One region of the Idiomarina abyssalis genome, then DNA from elsewhere that is predicted to be linked to it. Evidence: predicted binding sites of a transcription regulator. Region 1 holds the regulator's gene; the other holds the start of a gene.
The links. Region 1 encodes FliA, which starts transcription of late flagellar genes. Its sites were predicted from a motif close to CTAAAGNTNNNNNNNNNNNNGCCGATA; they were not measured.
Positions count from the first base shown of each region.

Region 2: the regulator FliA is predicted to act here: its motif matches at 1,949-1,975, upstream of K5X84_RS07305 (VC2046/SO_2500 family protein).

Region 1 is NZ_CP081832.1:753,469-761,263, forward strand. It holds gene flhF (flagellar biosynthesis GTPase FlhF) at 1-1,227, shown strand, start outside; gene K5X84_RS03530 (MinD/ParA family protein) at 1,284-2,156, shown strand; gene K5X84_RS03535 (RNA polymerase sigma factor FliA) at 2,149-2,874, shown strand; gene cheY (chemotaxis response regulator CheY) at 2,912-3,295, shown strand; gene K5X84_RS03545 (protein phosphatase CheZ) at 3,309-4,055, shown strand; gene K5X84_RS03550 (chemotaxis protein CheA) at 4,069-6,219, shown strand; gene K5X84_RS03555 (protein-glutamate methylesterase/protein-glutamine glutaminase) at 6,235-7,395, shown strand; gene K5X84_RS03560 (ParA family protein) at 7,408-7,795, shown strand, end outside.
Region 2 is NZ_CP081832.1:1,525,474-1,533,268, reverse strand. It holds gene K5X84_RS07320 (tetratricopeptide repeat-containing response regulator) at 1-755, opposite strand, end outside; gene K5X84_RS07315 (NAD(P)H-quinone oxidoreductase) at 841-1,809, shown strand; tRNA gene K5X84_RS07310 (tRNA-Tyr) at 1,814-1,898, opposite strand; gene K5X84_RS07305 (VC2046/SO_2500 family protein) at 2,010-2,480, shown strand; gene xerD (site-specific tyrosine recombinase XerD) at 2,562-3,464, shown strand; gene dsbC (bifunctional protein-disulfide isomerase/oxidoreductase DsbC) at 3,520-4,251, shown strand; gene recJ (single-stranded-DNA-specific exonuclease RecJ) at 4,255-5,967, shown strand; one part of gene prfB (peptide chain release factor 2) at 6,006-6,080, shown strand; one part of gene prfB (peptide chain release factor 2) at 6,082-7,104, shown strand; gene lysS (lysine--tRNA ligase) at 7,141-7,795, shown strand, end outside.

The sequences.
Region 1 (7,795 bases):
ATTGAGCTGGTTGCAGCCATTGACCCCGATGCGCAACAGGCACAGCCAATGGCTGAGCAGGCACCGAATGAGCCGGCCGCATCAAAGACACCGGAAGTACCGGCTGAATCTTTGCAGGAACTGTTACAGCGTCAGGCGCAGGCTGAACAGCCTGCGCAACGCACTGCTGAGCAAGAGGTTGCTGAGCCGGCCACACAACGGCCAGAGCCGAAACCAGAACCACAAGGCTTCGCGGATTCTCAGCTAAGCGACGATATTTTTCCTGAACAAGTAAACGCACCAGCAGCGGACGACTCCCAGGCCATTGCTGAACTGCGCTCTCAGGTAAACGGTATTCGTCAATTACTGGAGCATCAGTTAAGTGGCTTGATGAAGCAGGAAATGGATCGCGAAGAACCAACCCGTGCGATGCTGATGAATCGCTTGATGTCTATGGGCTTAAGTGAACGAGTTGCGGACCAGATTGCCTGTTTTATTCCCGAAGGTGGCTCAGACGATGAAGCCTGGGAACAGACCCTGCATTTATTAGAAGGTCAGTTGAATACCACGTCCGACGATATTTTGACACGCGGCGGTGCGGTTGCTTTAGTCGGCCCTACAGGCGTGGGTAAAACCACCACTATTGCGAAGCTGGCTGCTCGTTACGCTCAGCGCCATGGTGCGGATAAAGTGGCATTAATTACCACGGATACCTTCCGTATTGGTGCCAGTGAACAATTACAAACCTATGGTCGTATAATAGGGTGTCCGGTAAAAGTTGCTAAAAATGCGCAAGAGCTGGCAGATGCGTTACTTTCACTGCGCCAGAAGAGTTTAATTTTAATTGATACTGCAGGCATGGGCCAACGCGACAAGCGTTTGAGCGAGCAGTTAAACCAGCTTATCCAGAATTCAAGACTGCGTATTCGTCCATATCTGGTGCTTTCAGCGACATCACAGAATCAAGTATTGATGGATGCCGTTAAGCAGTTTAAAACTTTGCCTTTATCCGGTTGCATTTTTACCAAGCTGGACGAATGCTTAAGTTTAGGTGAGAGTATTAGCGTAGCTATTGAGCATGGCTTACCAGTAGGCTATTTAACCAATGGTCAGCAGGTTCCTGAAGACATTCGGGTTGCCGATGCGAACTTTATGGTAGCGGAAGCCGAGCGTTTGCTTGATAAAAGCATTTGTTCCTCAGTGTCAGACGTGCCAAAATCGTATTGGAATGCGGCGTTTTCTCGCTGAATGAGCCGAAGTAATATGAAGCTGTTGTCAATTTAGTCAGAAAAGAGATACGCCCGATGGATCAAGCAAGCGGTCTGCGAAGAATGAAACAATCAAAAGTAAAAGTTATTGCGGTAACCGGTGGTAAAGGTGGCGTGGGTAAAACCAATGTGTCGCTGAATATGGCTATTGCAATGGCAAAGCAGGGCAAACGAGTATTGGTGCTGGACGCCGACTTAGGCCTGGCTAACGTCGATGTGATGTTGGGTCTTCGTGTTGAGCGTAATCTCTCTCATGTGTTAAGCGGCCAGTGTGAACTGGAAGATATTCTGATAGAAGGCCCTGCGGGAATAAAAATTGTTCCGGCAACGTCTGGTACACGTTCGATGGTGGATCTCAGTGAATCTGAGCATGCCGGTTTAATTAGAGCGTTTAGCCAGTTACAGGGTAATTATGACGTGCTGATTGTGGATACCGCAGCTGGCATAGGTAACACCGTTGTCAGTTTTGCCCGAGCCTCACAGGACGTGTTAGTCGTAGTTTGCGATGAACCAACATCGATTACCGATGCTTATGCTCTTATTAAAGTATTGAGCCGTGAGCAGGGGCTTTTCAAATTCAAGGTAGTTGCCAATATGGTGCGCAATATGCGTGACGGGCAAGTACTGTTCAATAAGCTCACTAAGGTTACCGACCGGTTTTTAGATGTTGCTTTGGAGCTGGCAGCAATTATTCCTTTCGATGAAAACTTGCGTTTAGCCGTGCGGAAACAGCAATCTTTTGTCATGGCTTACCCTAAATCGCCGGCGTCATTAGCGATAAAAGCGCTGGCTAAGAAGGCGCTGGACTGGCCGGTTCCGGCTCAAGCCGGAGGACATTTAGAATTTTTCCTTGAACAATTGATAACTTCTGCCGATAACGAGAGTAAGCGGGATGTTGCCAATGAATAAAGCTGCCGTTTATGCCGCCACTGCTGACAACCGGAATGCCATTATTGAGCAGCATACCGGACTGGTTAAGCGTATTGCCCACCACATGATGGCGAGACTACCCGCCAGCGTGCAAGTGGATGATTTAATACAGGCAGGCATGATTGGCTTACTAGAAGCTGCGCGTAACTTTGATAACAGCAAAGGTGCCAGTTTCGAAACTTTTGCCGGCATTCGCATTCGTGGTGCGATGCTGGACGAAATTCGTCGCGGCGATTGGGCCCCTCGCTCAGTACACCGTAACCACAGACGTGTGCTGGAAGCCATTCGCCAGGTTGAAAACGAGACCGGGCGGGACGCAAAAGATACGGAAGTAGCCGCAAAACTGAATATGGGTATGGATGAATACCACCATATTTTACGGGATGTGAGTTCAGGACGAATTGTCGGAATTGAAGATCTTGGCGTGTCGGAAGATGCGTTAATGCCAGAGCAGGTAACAGGTTCAGCTTATGAGCCACAACGAGATGTTGAGAACGCTGCGTTTCATAAAGCATTGGTTTCGACAATTTCATCGTTACCAGAACGTGAAGCCTTGGTGCTTTCGTTGTATTATGACGAAGAATTGAATTTAAAAGAGATAGGTGAAGTGCTGAGCGTGAGTGAATCACGTGTCAGTCAGATTCACAGTCAGGCAATGTTGCGACTGAAGTCGCGAATGCAAAATTGGGTTGAATAAACTTTGGTGGTAATCGAGAGCCTCAGTGGAGGGTGCTTTGGATAAAAATATGAAAATTCTTGTTGTGGATGACTTTTCTACAATGAGACGAATCATTAAGAATTTACTTCGTGATCTTGGCTTTACCAATATTCAGGAAGCTGATGACGGTAATACGGCTTTACCCATGTTGCAGAACGGTGATTTCGACTTTGTCGTAACCGATTGGAACATGCCCGGTATGCAGGGAATTGACTTGCTGCGTGAAATTCGCAAGGACGATAACCTGGCGCATTTACCGGTATTGATGGTAACGGCCGAAGCTAAGCGTGAGCAAATCATCATGGCCGCACAAGCGGGGGTTAATGGTTACATCGTGAAACCATTTACAGCCGTAACGTTGAAAGAAAAGCTCGACAAGATTTTCGAACGTATTAGCTAAAGGGCGAATGACTATGTCTGATAACGCCCATGATATTTCTCTGGAGCAAGCCAAGGAACTCGTAGCCTTGCTTGAAGACGGGAAGCAGCAGCAGGCAAATCAATTACTGGAAGACGTTTACAACCGTCGTAACGACAAGTTGTTTACTTCTGTCGGCCAGTTAACACGCGACCTCCACGAAGCACTTCAGGATTTTCAGGTAGACCCTCGCATTGTGCAAATGACACAAGATGATCTTCCTGATGCGCAAAACCGTTTGTTGTATGTCATTGAGAAAACCGAAGACGCAGCCAATAGAACAATGGATGCGGTAGAGGCTTGCCTGCCTTTAGCAGATGAGATGCATCAGCGTGTAGAGAAGGTCATGCCGGCCTGGAACAGGCTGATGAGTAACGATATTGAGTTAAATGAATTCAAGTCTTTATGCCATCAGGTCGATGACGTACTTAAGCGCTGTGGTGAAAACATGCCACAAGTGCATGGGTTGATGACTGAAGTATTGATGGCTCAGGACTTTCAGGATATTACCGGGCAAGTTATTCGCCGGGTTATTCAGTTAGTTGAAGACGTTGAAAAGAACTTAATTGAGCTACTCAAAATATTCGGTAAAGAAGAAGAGCGCCGTAAGGCAGCAACCTCAACGCCTGATAAGAAAAATGCAGGTGTTGCGGAAGGCCCTATTATAGATGCTGATCAACGCGATGACGTGGTTGGCGGACAAGACGAAGTGGACGATTTGCTGTCCAGTTTAGGTTTCTAGGAGCATCAGTCGCATGAGCTTTGATATGGACGAAGACATTCTGCAGGACTTTTTGATCGAGGCGGGAGAGATCCTCGAGCAATTGTCTGAACAGCTGGTTGAACTGGAAAATGATCCAGAAAATAAAGACCTGCTGAATGCTATTTTCCGTGGTTTTCATACCGTGAAAGGTGGTGCCGGGTTTTTGTCGCTGGGCGCACTCGTTGATACCTGCCACGGTGCGGAAAATGTGTTCGATACCCTGCGTAATGGCCAACGTACCGTCACCTCCGACTTGATGGATGTTATTCTACAGTCGCTGGATACCATTAATGCTCAATTTGCACAGGTTCGGGCCAAAGAAGAACCTGAAGCTGCATCACCTGAATTACTGGAACTTCTGCATAAGTTGAGCCAGCCGGAATCGGAAGATGAAGAGCCGGTTAAAGCGCCGGAACCAGAACCCGAACCAGAGCCCGAACCAGAGCCCGAGGTAGCTGACGCGAGTAGCGGCGAAAGTATTGATGAAATTCAGGACGACGAATTTGAAGCTTTACTGGATGAACTGCATGGTGAAGGTAAAGGACCGGGCAAGAAAGAAGAAGCTAAAGCTTCCGCTGCTGAGTCGGCACCGGGCGATGACAACGATGAAATAACAGACGATGAGTTTGAATCGTTGCTGGATGAATTGCACGGCAGTGGTAAGGCGCCTCAAAGTGCTGAGAAGACACAAGAGAAGCAAAAAGAGCCGGCAAAAGATGACGAAATAACAGATGACGAGTTCGAGTCGCTGTTAGATGAACTCCATGGCAGTGGTAAAGCGCCGACGCCTAAAGGAGATAAGCCAGCAGAAAAAGCCGCTGAGAAGAAACCTGAGCCAAAAGCGCAAGCTAAACCTCAACCTAAGCCTGCAGCTAAACCAGAGCCGAAAGCAGCTGCGGCCAAAGCGGAAGATAAACCTGCGGCAGCAAAATCCGTGGATAAAAAGCCAGCGGCGCCGGCACCAGCTCAGGCTGAAACCACAGTCCGGGTTGATACCAAACGTTTAGATGAAATTATGAATATGGTCGGTGAGCTGGTTTTAGTCCGGAATCGTCTATTAAGCCTGAGTAACTCAGATGAATCAGACAGTGACGAGATGGGGAAAGCCATTTCTAATCTGGATGTTGTAACTGGCGATTTGCAAGGCGCGGTTATGAAAACCCGTATGCAGCCTATTAAGAAAGTTTTTGGGCGTTTCCCTCGGGTTGTCAGGGACTTAGCGCGCAGCCTTAAGAAAGAAATTAACCTTGAGATGTACGGTGAAGATACCGACCTGGATAAAAACCTGGTAGAAGCACTGGCCGATCCTTTGGTGCATTTGGTTCGTAACTCTGTTGACCACGGTATTGAAATGCCAGACGTGCGCGAAGCTAATGGTAAACCGCGTGCGGGTACGGTAACGCTGTCGGCGTCTCAGGAAGGCGACCATATTATGCTGTCGATTAAAGACGACGGTGCAGGTATGGATGCGGAAAAGCTTAAGGGCATTGCTATCAGCAAAGGTATTCTCGATACCGACGCCGCTGCGCGTCTGAGTGACGAAGATGCTTATAATCTGATTTTTGCCGCTGGCTTTTCGACCAAAGAAGAAGTTTCAGACATATCCGGCCGCGGTGTCGGGATGGATGTGGTTAAAACCAAAATTAGTCAGCTTAACGGTAGTGTCAAAATTCAGTCTGAGCTGGGTAAGGGCACGGAGCTTTTAATTAAAGTTCCACTGACTCTGGCGATACTGCCTACCTTAATGGTTGCGGTAAAAGAGCAGACATTTGCTCTGCCACTGGCTGTGGTAAGCGAAATTATCGACCTCGATATGAAGCGTACCAATACCGTTGATGGTCAATTAACACTGATTGTACGTGACCGTGCTATTCCGCTGTTTTTCTTAGAGCATTGGTTGGTTCGTAATCCGGATCGTTCAAGCCGTAATGAGAAAGGCCATGTCGTGGTTGTGCAAATTGGCAACCAACAGGTTGGTTTCGTCGTCAACGCATTGATTGGTCAGGAAGAAGTGGTCATAAAACCATTAGATAAGCTATTGCAGGGTACACCGGGTATGGCTGGAGCAACTATCACCAGTGATGGCGGTATTGCTTTGATTGTTGATGTACCAAGTATGCTTAAGTATTACGCAAAACGATAACGGGACACACCGTTCATGACTGTAAAAGTTCTCGTGGTAGATGACTCGGCGTTTTTCCGCCGCCGGGTGACTGAGATTTTAGAAGACAATGCCAACATTAAAGTGATTGGTAGTGCCAATAACGGAGAAGAAGCGGTTTCACAAAGTCGCGTGCTTAAGCCGGATGTCATTACCATGGACATTGAAATGCCGGTAATGAACGGTATTGATGCTGTGAAAGCCATAATGAGCAGCAACCCTTGCCCTATTTTGATGTTTAGCTCGCTGACTCATGAAGGCGCTACAGCTACGTTAAACGCGTTAGAAGCGGGCGCCGCTGACTTCCTGCCAAAGAAATTTGAAGACATTGCACGGAATCGCGATGAAGCAGTGAACACGCTGCAGGATCGCGTACTGGCAATTGCCCGGCAACCTGTTAGCCGCACGCCTGCCAGACCCTCACCGGCACCGGCAGTAAAGAAACTAGCAGAACGCCCGGATGAGCCAAAGACCGCGCTTGAGCGTATTCGTCAGCGCAACCAGGAATTACAGAGCCAGCGTGAAAGTGATGCCCGCACCGCAAAGTCTGCAGGGTCACTAACAACGAACCGGGCGTATCAGATTTTGGCAATAGGAACGTCGACTGGAGGCCCTGTCGCGCTGCAGAAAATACTGACTCAGCTACCGGCTAATTTCCCTTATCCAATTGTAATGGTTCAGCATATGCCGGCAGCGTTCACAAAAGCTTTTGCACAGCGTCTGAATGGTTTGTGTCAGGTTAATGTGAAGGAAGCAGAGGATGGCGACGTGCTCAGAGCCGGGACAGCGTATTTAGCGCCGGGCGGAAAACAACTTATGGTCGAAGGCAGGCCGGGTAGTGCACGTTTAAGGGTAAAAGACGATACCAGTGGACGCATTACTTATAAGCCGAGCGTGGATTTAACCTTTGCAAGCTTATCAAAGACCTATATGGGTAAAGTGCTTGGTGTCATTTTAACCGGTATGGGAGCCGATGGTCGTGATGGCTCTCGTATGCTGAAAGATCAAGGAGCCACGATATGGGCCCAAGATCAGGCCAGCTGTGTTGTCTATGGTATGCCGCAGGCTGTTGCGCAAGCGGGAATTTCAACTCGCAGTATTAGCCTGGATGACATGGCCAGGATGATTATGAAAGAAGTCGGTTACAGCGGCTTATAGCGGGATGAGTGAATGATCGTATGGACGGTAGCTAATCAAAAAGGCGGGGTCGGCAAGACCACGACAGCTGTTGCTTTGGCTGGACTTTTGGCTGAGCAGGGTAAGCGGGTCCTTTGTATTGATACCGATCCTCACGCGTCATTAACTTACTATTTTGGCATTGACTCGGAAGAGCTTGAATCCAGTGCTTTTGATGTATTTAGCGCCGGTAAGAACATAACGGCTGAGCTAATGCGTCGCAGTATTTTGCCAACCGAGTTTAACCACCTGAGTGTTATGCCGGCGACTATGGCGTTAGCAACGCTGGATAGAAAGCTGGGGACTCAGGACGGCATGGGGTTAGTACTTAAGCGCGGCCTGGCGATGATAGCCGATGACTTCGATTATGTCCTGATTGATG
Region 2 (7,795 bases), 770 kb from region 1:
TCTTCAAGCTGTTGTTGTTGCAGGTAGCATTCGGTTTTTAAATCATGGGCCTCAATGGCATTGGGCATACGCTTAATAATATGGTTAAGAATATTAAGCGCTTCTTCTGGTGAGTTTTGCAGCAGTCTGGTCTCCGCCAGCTTTAGAAACACCCAGCTATGGGAGTTTTCTTCCAGCAGATCTTTAATGGCTATTTCGGCTTTATCCAGTTGCCCGGTTTTATTGTACAGCTCAATTTGCAGTTTTCGGCAATAATTGCTGTAACGGCTGTTTGACTGAATGTGTTTCTGGCAAGCGCTAATGCAGGCCTCATAATCGTGTTTAGTCAGAGCTTTAAATACATCTTTTAACCACATGCGACGCTTGTAGGCACGCATTAAACGAGAGCGCAAAACACGATGGGAAAAAGGCTTCATTAAATAGTCGTCTGGTTGCAGCTCCAGCGCGCTTAAAACCATTGGACGGGTATTGTCGCCGGTAATAATGAAGAACAGGGTGTGTTCTTTCATTAAACCGCGAACCTGAAGCTCTTCCAGTACCTGTCGGCCATTTCGGCCACGGCCGAGGTTATAGTCTACCAACAGAATATCGTGCGGGTTTTTGATGTAGGCAGCAATGCCCGCTTCACCCGTTGTCTTGATTTGGACGTCTTTTGCCCCCAAGTTTAACAGCAGGCCTTTGAGCATAACCTGAAAGGGCTTCTGGTCATCAATCAATAACACACGTTTATCATTGAGCTCTAAGGTTTTGTCCATTAGTGTCAAACAGTATCCTGATAGTATTCAATACCGACAGCATACTGGCTAATTTCAATAATGTTAAGCGGCAACGGAGGCTGATGTGAAAGCAATTCAGATTTCAGAGCAAAAAGTGATATGGAAAGACGGTATTAATTTAAGCGAGCCGCGTGCAGATGAGGTTCAGTTGCGTGTTTTAAGCGCCGGGGTTAACCGCGCCGATCTAATGCAAATAGCAGGGAAGTATCCGCCGCCTAACGGCGTATCCGATATTCCCGGGTTAGAAGTCTGTGGCGTTATAGAGCAGGTTGGCAGCCAGGTTTCCGACTGGAAGACAGGGCAACGTGTTAGTGCCTTACTAGCCGGAGGCGGTTTTGCAGAGCGGGTCAACGTTTCGGCAAAACAACTGCTGGAAGTGCCGGATGACTGGAGTCATGAAACCGCAGCTGGCTGGCTTGAGACTTTTGCTACTGCTTATCTCAATGTTTTCCAGTTAGCCGGGCTAAAACAGGGAGAGCGGGTATTGGCGCATGCCGGTGCCAGTGGGGTCGGAACTTCGCTAATACAGTTGTGCCGTGAAAGCGGTAATGACGTTATTGCGGTCGTAGGCAGCGATGAAAAATCACGATTTTGTCTGAACCTCGGTGCGAAGCATGTTATTAACCGATATCAGCAAGATATTGTTGAAGAAGTTAAGGCGCTGGGAGAAGTCGATGTCATCCTCAATCCGGTTGCCGGCGAATCTATCGCAAAAGACCAGCAGTATTTAAAGCAAGACGGTCGTATTATTTTGATTGGCTTAATGGGCGGTCGTACGGGAGAAGTTGATTTCGGGCGAATGCTAATGAAGCGTCAGAAGCTTATGGGCTCGACGTTGCGGGCGCTGTCTTCAGTACAAAAAGGTCATATTTTAAACGGTTTATGGCATGACTTTAGCGATAAGTTTAAAACCGGCAAAATAAAACCGATTATCGATCAGGTTTTTACGGCTGATGATATTCAAAAAGCGCTGGACTATGTTGCGGCGAATAAGACGCAGGGAAAGGTAATACTGAAGTTGGCCGAGCAGTAGTAAATGGTGGAGGGGGCAGGATTCGAACCTGCGAAGGCTGAGCCGTCAGATTTACAGTCTGATCCCTTTGGCCACTCGGGAACCCCTCCACTCAAGTGGCGCGTATAATAACAGTCTTAGCTTAGCTGTAAAGAGAAAACTTAAACTTTTAGGACTTTGGCCGATACAGAACTATCGGTAATTGATAATCCAGAGTCTTAATGAGTCAAGTTTCTGCTGTTCAGAACAATGCCGCTCATTTTTTTGAGCAACACGCGAGCGAAGCCGTTAACCACGGTTTCTCCGGTGAGTTCGCTTATTGGGTCTCGGCACTCGGCGCTGACCCGGTTGTCTCTGAACGCCCAACTGAGGTGAATTGGCAGCGCTCTATCGGTGCAGGCAGGGCAAGACCTTTAGATGTTCAGCCAGGTGCTGTGATGGCCTCAGGCGTTTATGCAACCGTAAGCCAGCTGTCGGACTTTAAATTACAGGACGCGACTCATCCTCAACCCCTCATTCCGGATGCAACGCCGGATCGTTTGCCTTTAGAGCTGATTCAGAACCTGGACTGGAAAGTACGGCAGCGACTTGAGAAGAAAAAGCAACCTCAGGCTGATGACAAAAACGACTACCGACACAAAGGGCCCGCCGGTCTTTACGATGTGCTGCAAAAACTGGGAATTACCCACTAAGCTTTTTATTGGTGTTAAAGAGTTCCCGACAACCTCTCTATATTGCATAATGCTGTTACCATTTCGCAAATTCGATAAAACATGAAGCAACTGCGCCCAGAGGACGAAGATCGTATTGACGCCTTTACTGAGCATTTGTGGCTGCATCATGGTTCCAGCGAAAACACTCAGGCGGCTTACCGTAGCGACTTACGACGTTTTTGTGAGTACCTTATACCCTCGAAAAAATCGCTGATGGACACCGATGAATTAGTACTTCAGGACTACTTGCTTTGGCGCAGAACTCAAGGGCTCTCGCCAAGAAGCACATCGAGATTTTTAAGTTCGGCAAAAAAGTTTTTCCAATTTGCGGTAAAACAGCAATGGGTAGCGGTTGATCCAACTGCGCGCCTGAAGCGTCCTAAATTGCCACAGAGCATTCCTCACTCATTAAGCGAAGCTGACGTTGAGTCGTTATTGCAGCAGCCTGATACAGAAACTCCCATTGGCCTGCGTGACAGAACCATGCTGGAAGTGCTTTACGCTACGGGGTTAAGGGTAACGGAGCTTATTCGTCTGCAGTATGACCAACTGAGCCGCCAGCAAGGCTTGGTAAGGGTTGTTGGGAAGGGAAACAAAGAGCGTTTGGTGCCTTTGGGGGAAGAAGCATTGGAATGGCTGGATACATACTTAAAACATGGCCGTCCGGCGATAACGGATAAAAGCAGTCCCTGGATATTCGTGACACAAAGAGGTTCGTTACTAACGCGTCAGGCATTTTGGTACCGTTTGCGGCATTACGCAGAGGAAGCCGGAATTTATGCTCATTTGTCGCCCCATACGTTACGGCATGCGTTTGCCACGCATTTGTTGAACCATGGCGCCGATTTGCGCGTATTACAGCTGCTTTTGGGGCATAGCGACTTGTCGACCACTCAAATTTACACCCAGGTTGCACGCGAGCGTCTGCAGGCCTTGCATGCTCAGCATCACCCACGCGGTTAATTGCATTTTAGCCGTTAAAAGGGTAGGGTTCGGACAGTTAATTTACGAGGTTATTATGCGCAATTTGATGTTTGTATTAGGGTTTGCGGGGCTGGCAAGTGTCGGCTTTAGTACCAGCGCTGTTGGTGCTGTACAAAATGAAGTTGATGCCCGCCATTTGAATAAAATTGGTATTGAGGTGTTGTCGACCGCGCCGGGTGAAATAGACGGTTATGTCCGTGCTGTTACTAATCAGGGCATGTTTTATGTTTCTGACGATGGTACGCGCTTAATCAGTGGAAATGTTTTCGATATTACCGGTAAGGAGCCTGTTAATTTAAGCGAAGCCGCAATGGCCAATGTGCGCTTAAAAATGCTGGAAGGTTTCACTGATGACATGATTGTTTATCCGGCAGAGAACGAAAAATATGAAGTTACCATTTTCACCGATACAACCTGTGGCTATTGTCAGCGTTTGCATCAAAACATGAGCAGTTATCATGCTGAAGGAATTACCATTAAATACTTAGCCTTCCCTCGTGGTGGTATGAGTAGCAAAGGTGCGCGTCAGTTGCAGACCGTCTGGTGTGCTGATGATAAAAAAGCAGCCATTGCCGCCTTTAAAGATGAAGAAAGTTTTAGCGGCAGCTCTAACTGTTCAAATCCGGTTGCTGAGCATTATCAACTGGGTAAATCCTTTGGCGTAACCGGTACACCAGCTATTATCCTGCCGGACGGACGTATGGTGCCTGGCGCATTACCGGCCTCAAGATTAGTGGCTGAAATCAAAAAAGGTGAGTCGCAGTAATTCATGAGTGACTATGAAATACGTCGTTATCAGGTTGTTGACGATGGTTTTCTGCCGCAGCAAATGCCTCCTTTGTTGCGGCAAATTTATGCACGGCGCGGAGTTCGCAGTGCGGACGAATTGTCTCTTAAAGCTTCAGGGCTTCTTCATTTCTCTTCGCTGAAAGATATTGCTAAAGCTGTTGAACTGCTTCGAACTGCATTAAAAAAGCAGCGACGCGTATGCATCTGTGGTGACTTTGACGCTGATGGAGCGACCAGCTCGGCGCTGATGGTTTCCGCTTTGCAGGCTTTTGGCTTAGAAAAGGTTGGTTACCGTGTTCCGAACCGAATGACAGACGGCTATGGGCTTTCTGTTGCTATGGTAAAACAACTGACCGCAGACAACGTCGATCTTATTATTACTGTTGATAACGGCATTGCGGCACACGACGCCATCTCTCTTGCGCGGGATAACGGCATACAAGTTTTGGTAACCGATCATCATTTACCTCCGGCGGAGCTTCCTCTTGCTGACGCCATTGTTAACCCAAACCAGCAGGGCTGCGAGTTCCCAAGTAAGAATTTAGCCGGGGTTGGTGTTGCATTTTACGTGTTGCTGGCGTTGCGCGCAGCGTTAAGAGAAGAAGGCATAGAACCTTTACCGAATCTGGCAGACTGGCTTGATCTTGTGGCTTTAGGCACTGTCGCCGATGTCGTACCGCTGGATTATAACAATCGCGTATTAGTGCAACAGGGTATAGCCCGTATTCGTAAAGGTATGAGCCGCCCCGGAATTAAAGCATTGCTGGAAGTTGCCAACCGTGACGCGAGTCAGTTGGCAGCCAGTGATTTGGGGTTCGCCCTGGGTCCGCGTATTAACGCTGCAGGCCGGTTAGACGACATTGGGCTCGGAATCGAATGTTTATTAGCGGGTGAGTCCCGGGCAAAGCAGTTAGCGCAGCAACTTAACGATTTAAACCAACAGCGTAAGTCTATTGAAACGGAAATGCGTGAGCATGCCGAAAGTGCAGTCGCGAAATTACGTTTTGACCAGGGGCAGGTACCGGATTTAGTTACCCTTTATCAGCCAGACTGGCATGCTGGTGTTATTGGTATTGTTGCGGGCCGGGTAAAAGAACAGGTGAACCGTCCGGTTATTGCATTGGCGAATGACGATGACAACTTACTAAAAGGCTCGGCGCGTTCGGTCAGTGGCTTGCATATGCGTGACTTATTGGAGCGTATTCATAGTCTGGAGCCTGGCATTATGGAACGTTTTGGCGGACACGCTATGGCAGCGGGGTTAACGCTAAAAAAAGTGAACCTAACGCGGTTTTCCGAACTGGCTGAACAAGTCGCATCCGAATGGTTATCGGAAGAACAAAAGCAGCGGGTATTCTGGTCAGATGGTGAGTTGACTGTACCGCAGTTGTCACTCGACAGTGTGAATACTCTGCAAAATGCAGGTCCATGGGGGCAGCAGTTTCCTGAGCCCATGTTTGACGGGCAGTTCGAGCTGGTTGATCAACGCATTGTTGGCGAACGCCATCTAAAATTGGTGGTGCGTCATCCTCAGGGGGAGTTGTTAGACGGCATCGCTTTTAACGTTGATACACAACAATGGCCAGCGCGGCAGGCTACGGTTGTTGAACTTTTATACAAGCCGCAACTTAATCACTTCCGCGGACGCACAAACGTCCAGTTGTTGGTGGAGCAAATCCGCGCAATACGTTAAACTACGCCCCTTTAAAATAAACAGAATTAGGTAGTCGCATGTTTGAGACCAACGCAACCTACAATAACATTAAAGATATGCGTGAGCGTAGCAATGCGCTTAGGGGGTATCTTTGACTACGATGCTAAGTTAGAGCGTCTGGAAGAAGTTACCCGTGAAATGGAACAGCCCGATGTCTGGGATGATCCACCAAAAGCGCAGGCGTTAGGTAAAGAACGTGCCGCATTAGAGCAAGTAGTAGAAACTCTGGATAAACTTCAGCAAGGTCTGGATGATGTAGAAGGCCTCGTCGATTTAGCTGTAGAGGCTGATGATGAAGATACCTTTAACGAAGCTCAGGAAGAATTATCAGGCTTAGAAAAACAGCTTGAAAACTTAGAGTTTCGCCGGATGTTCTCAAAAGACAATGACTCTGCCGACTGTTATCTGGATATTCAGTCAGGCTCTGGCGGAACCGAGGCTCAGGATTGGGCCAATATGTTACTGCGCATGTATTTGCGTTGGGCTGAAGCGCATGACTTTAAAGCGGAAATTACTGAGCTGTCAGAAGGGGATGTTGCCGGACTAAAATCGGCTACGGTGCGTGTAGCCGGAGAGTACGCTTATGGCTGGCTAAGAACCGAAACTGGTGTTCATCGCCTGGTTCGTAAGTCACCTTTTGACTCAGGTAATCGTCGGCATACATCTTTTGCATCGGTATTCGTTTACCCGGAAGTTGACGACGATATAGACATTGAAATTGATCCGTCAGATTTACGAGTTGATACCTATCGTGCTTCTGGCGCAGGTGGTCAGCACGTTAACCGGACTGATTCCGCCGTTCGCTTAACACACGAACCGACAGGCATTGTTGTACAATGCCAAAGTGACCGTTCGCAGCATAAGAACCGTGACTCAGCAATGAAGCAGCTAAAGGCAAAATTGTATGAGTTTGAGTTACAGAAGCAGAACGAAGAGAAGCAGGCATTGGAAGACTCGAAAGCAGACATTGGCTGGGGCAGTCAAATTCGTTCATATGTTTTAGATGATGCACGTATAAAAGACTTACGTACCGGCGTTGAAAACCGCAATACGCAAGCCGTGCTAGACGGCGCTTTAGACCCATTTATTGAAGCCAGCTTAAAAAGCGGGCTGTAAGTTTAATTTAAGTATCCCGACAGAGGAAAATCGATAATGACTGATAAATCGCAAGCACCCGAAGTAGACGTAAACGAACAGATCGCGCAACGAAAGGCGAAACTGTCGGCGCTTCGCGATAAGGGTATCGCATTCCCGAACGATTTCCGTCGGGACTCGTTAGCGGCCGACTTACATGCAGAATACGATGAAGTGAGCAAAGAAGAGCTGGCTGAAAAGGGCATTCGAGTCAAAGTTGCCGGGCGTATGATGACCCGCCGTATTATGGGTAAAGCGAGCTTTGCCACCATTCAGGATATGAGCGGGAAAATTCAGCTTTATGTTGCCCGCGACAATCTGCCTGAAGGTTACTACAACACTGAATTTAAAAAGTGGGACTTAGGCGACATTATTGGCGCGTCAGGTACGTTGTTCATTACCGGTACCGGAGAGCTGAGTGTTCAGGTAGACGACATACGCTTGCTGACTAAGGCATTACGCCCATTGCCAGACAAGTTTCATGGCTTAGCCGATCAGGAAACACGTTACCGCCAACGTTACTTAGACCTTATTACTAATGACGAGTCACGCAGCACTTTCGTGGTTCGTTCTAAAGTTATTGATTACATTCGTCGCTTTTTAAGTGAACGTCAGTTTCTGGAAGTGGAAACGCCTATGATGCAGGCAATTCCTGGCGGTGCGGCAGCGCGTC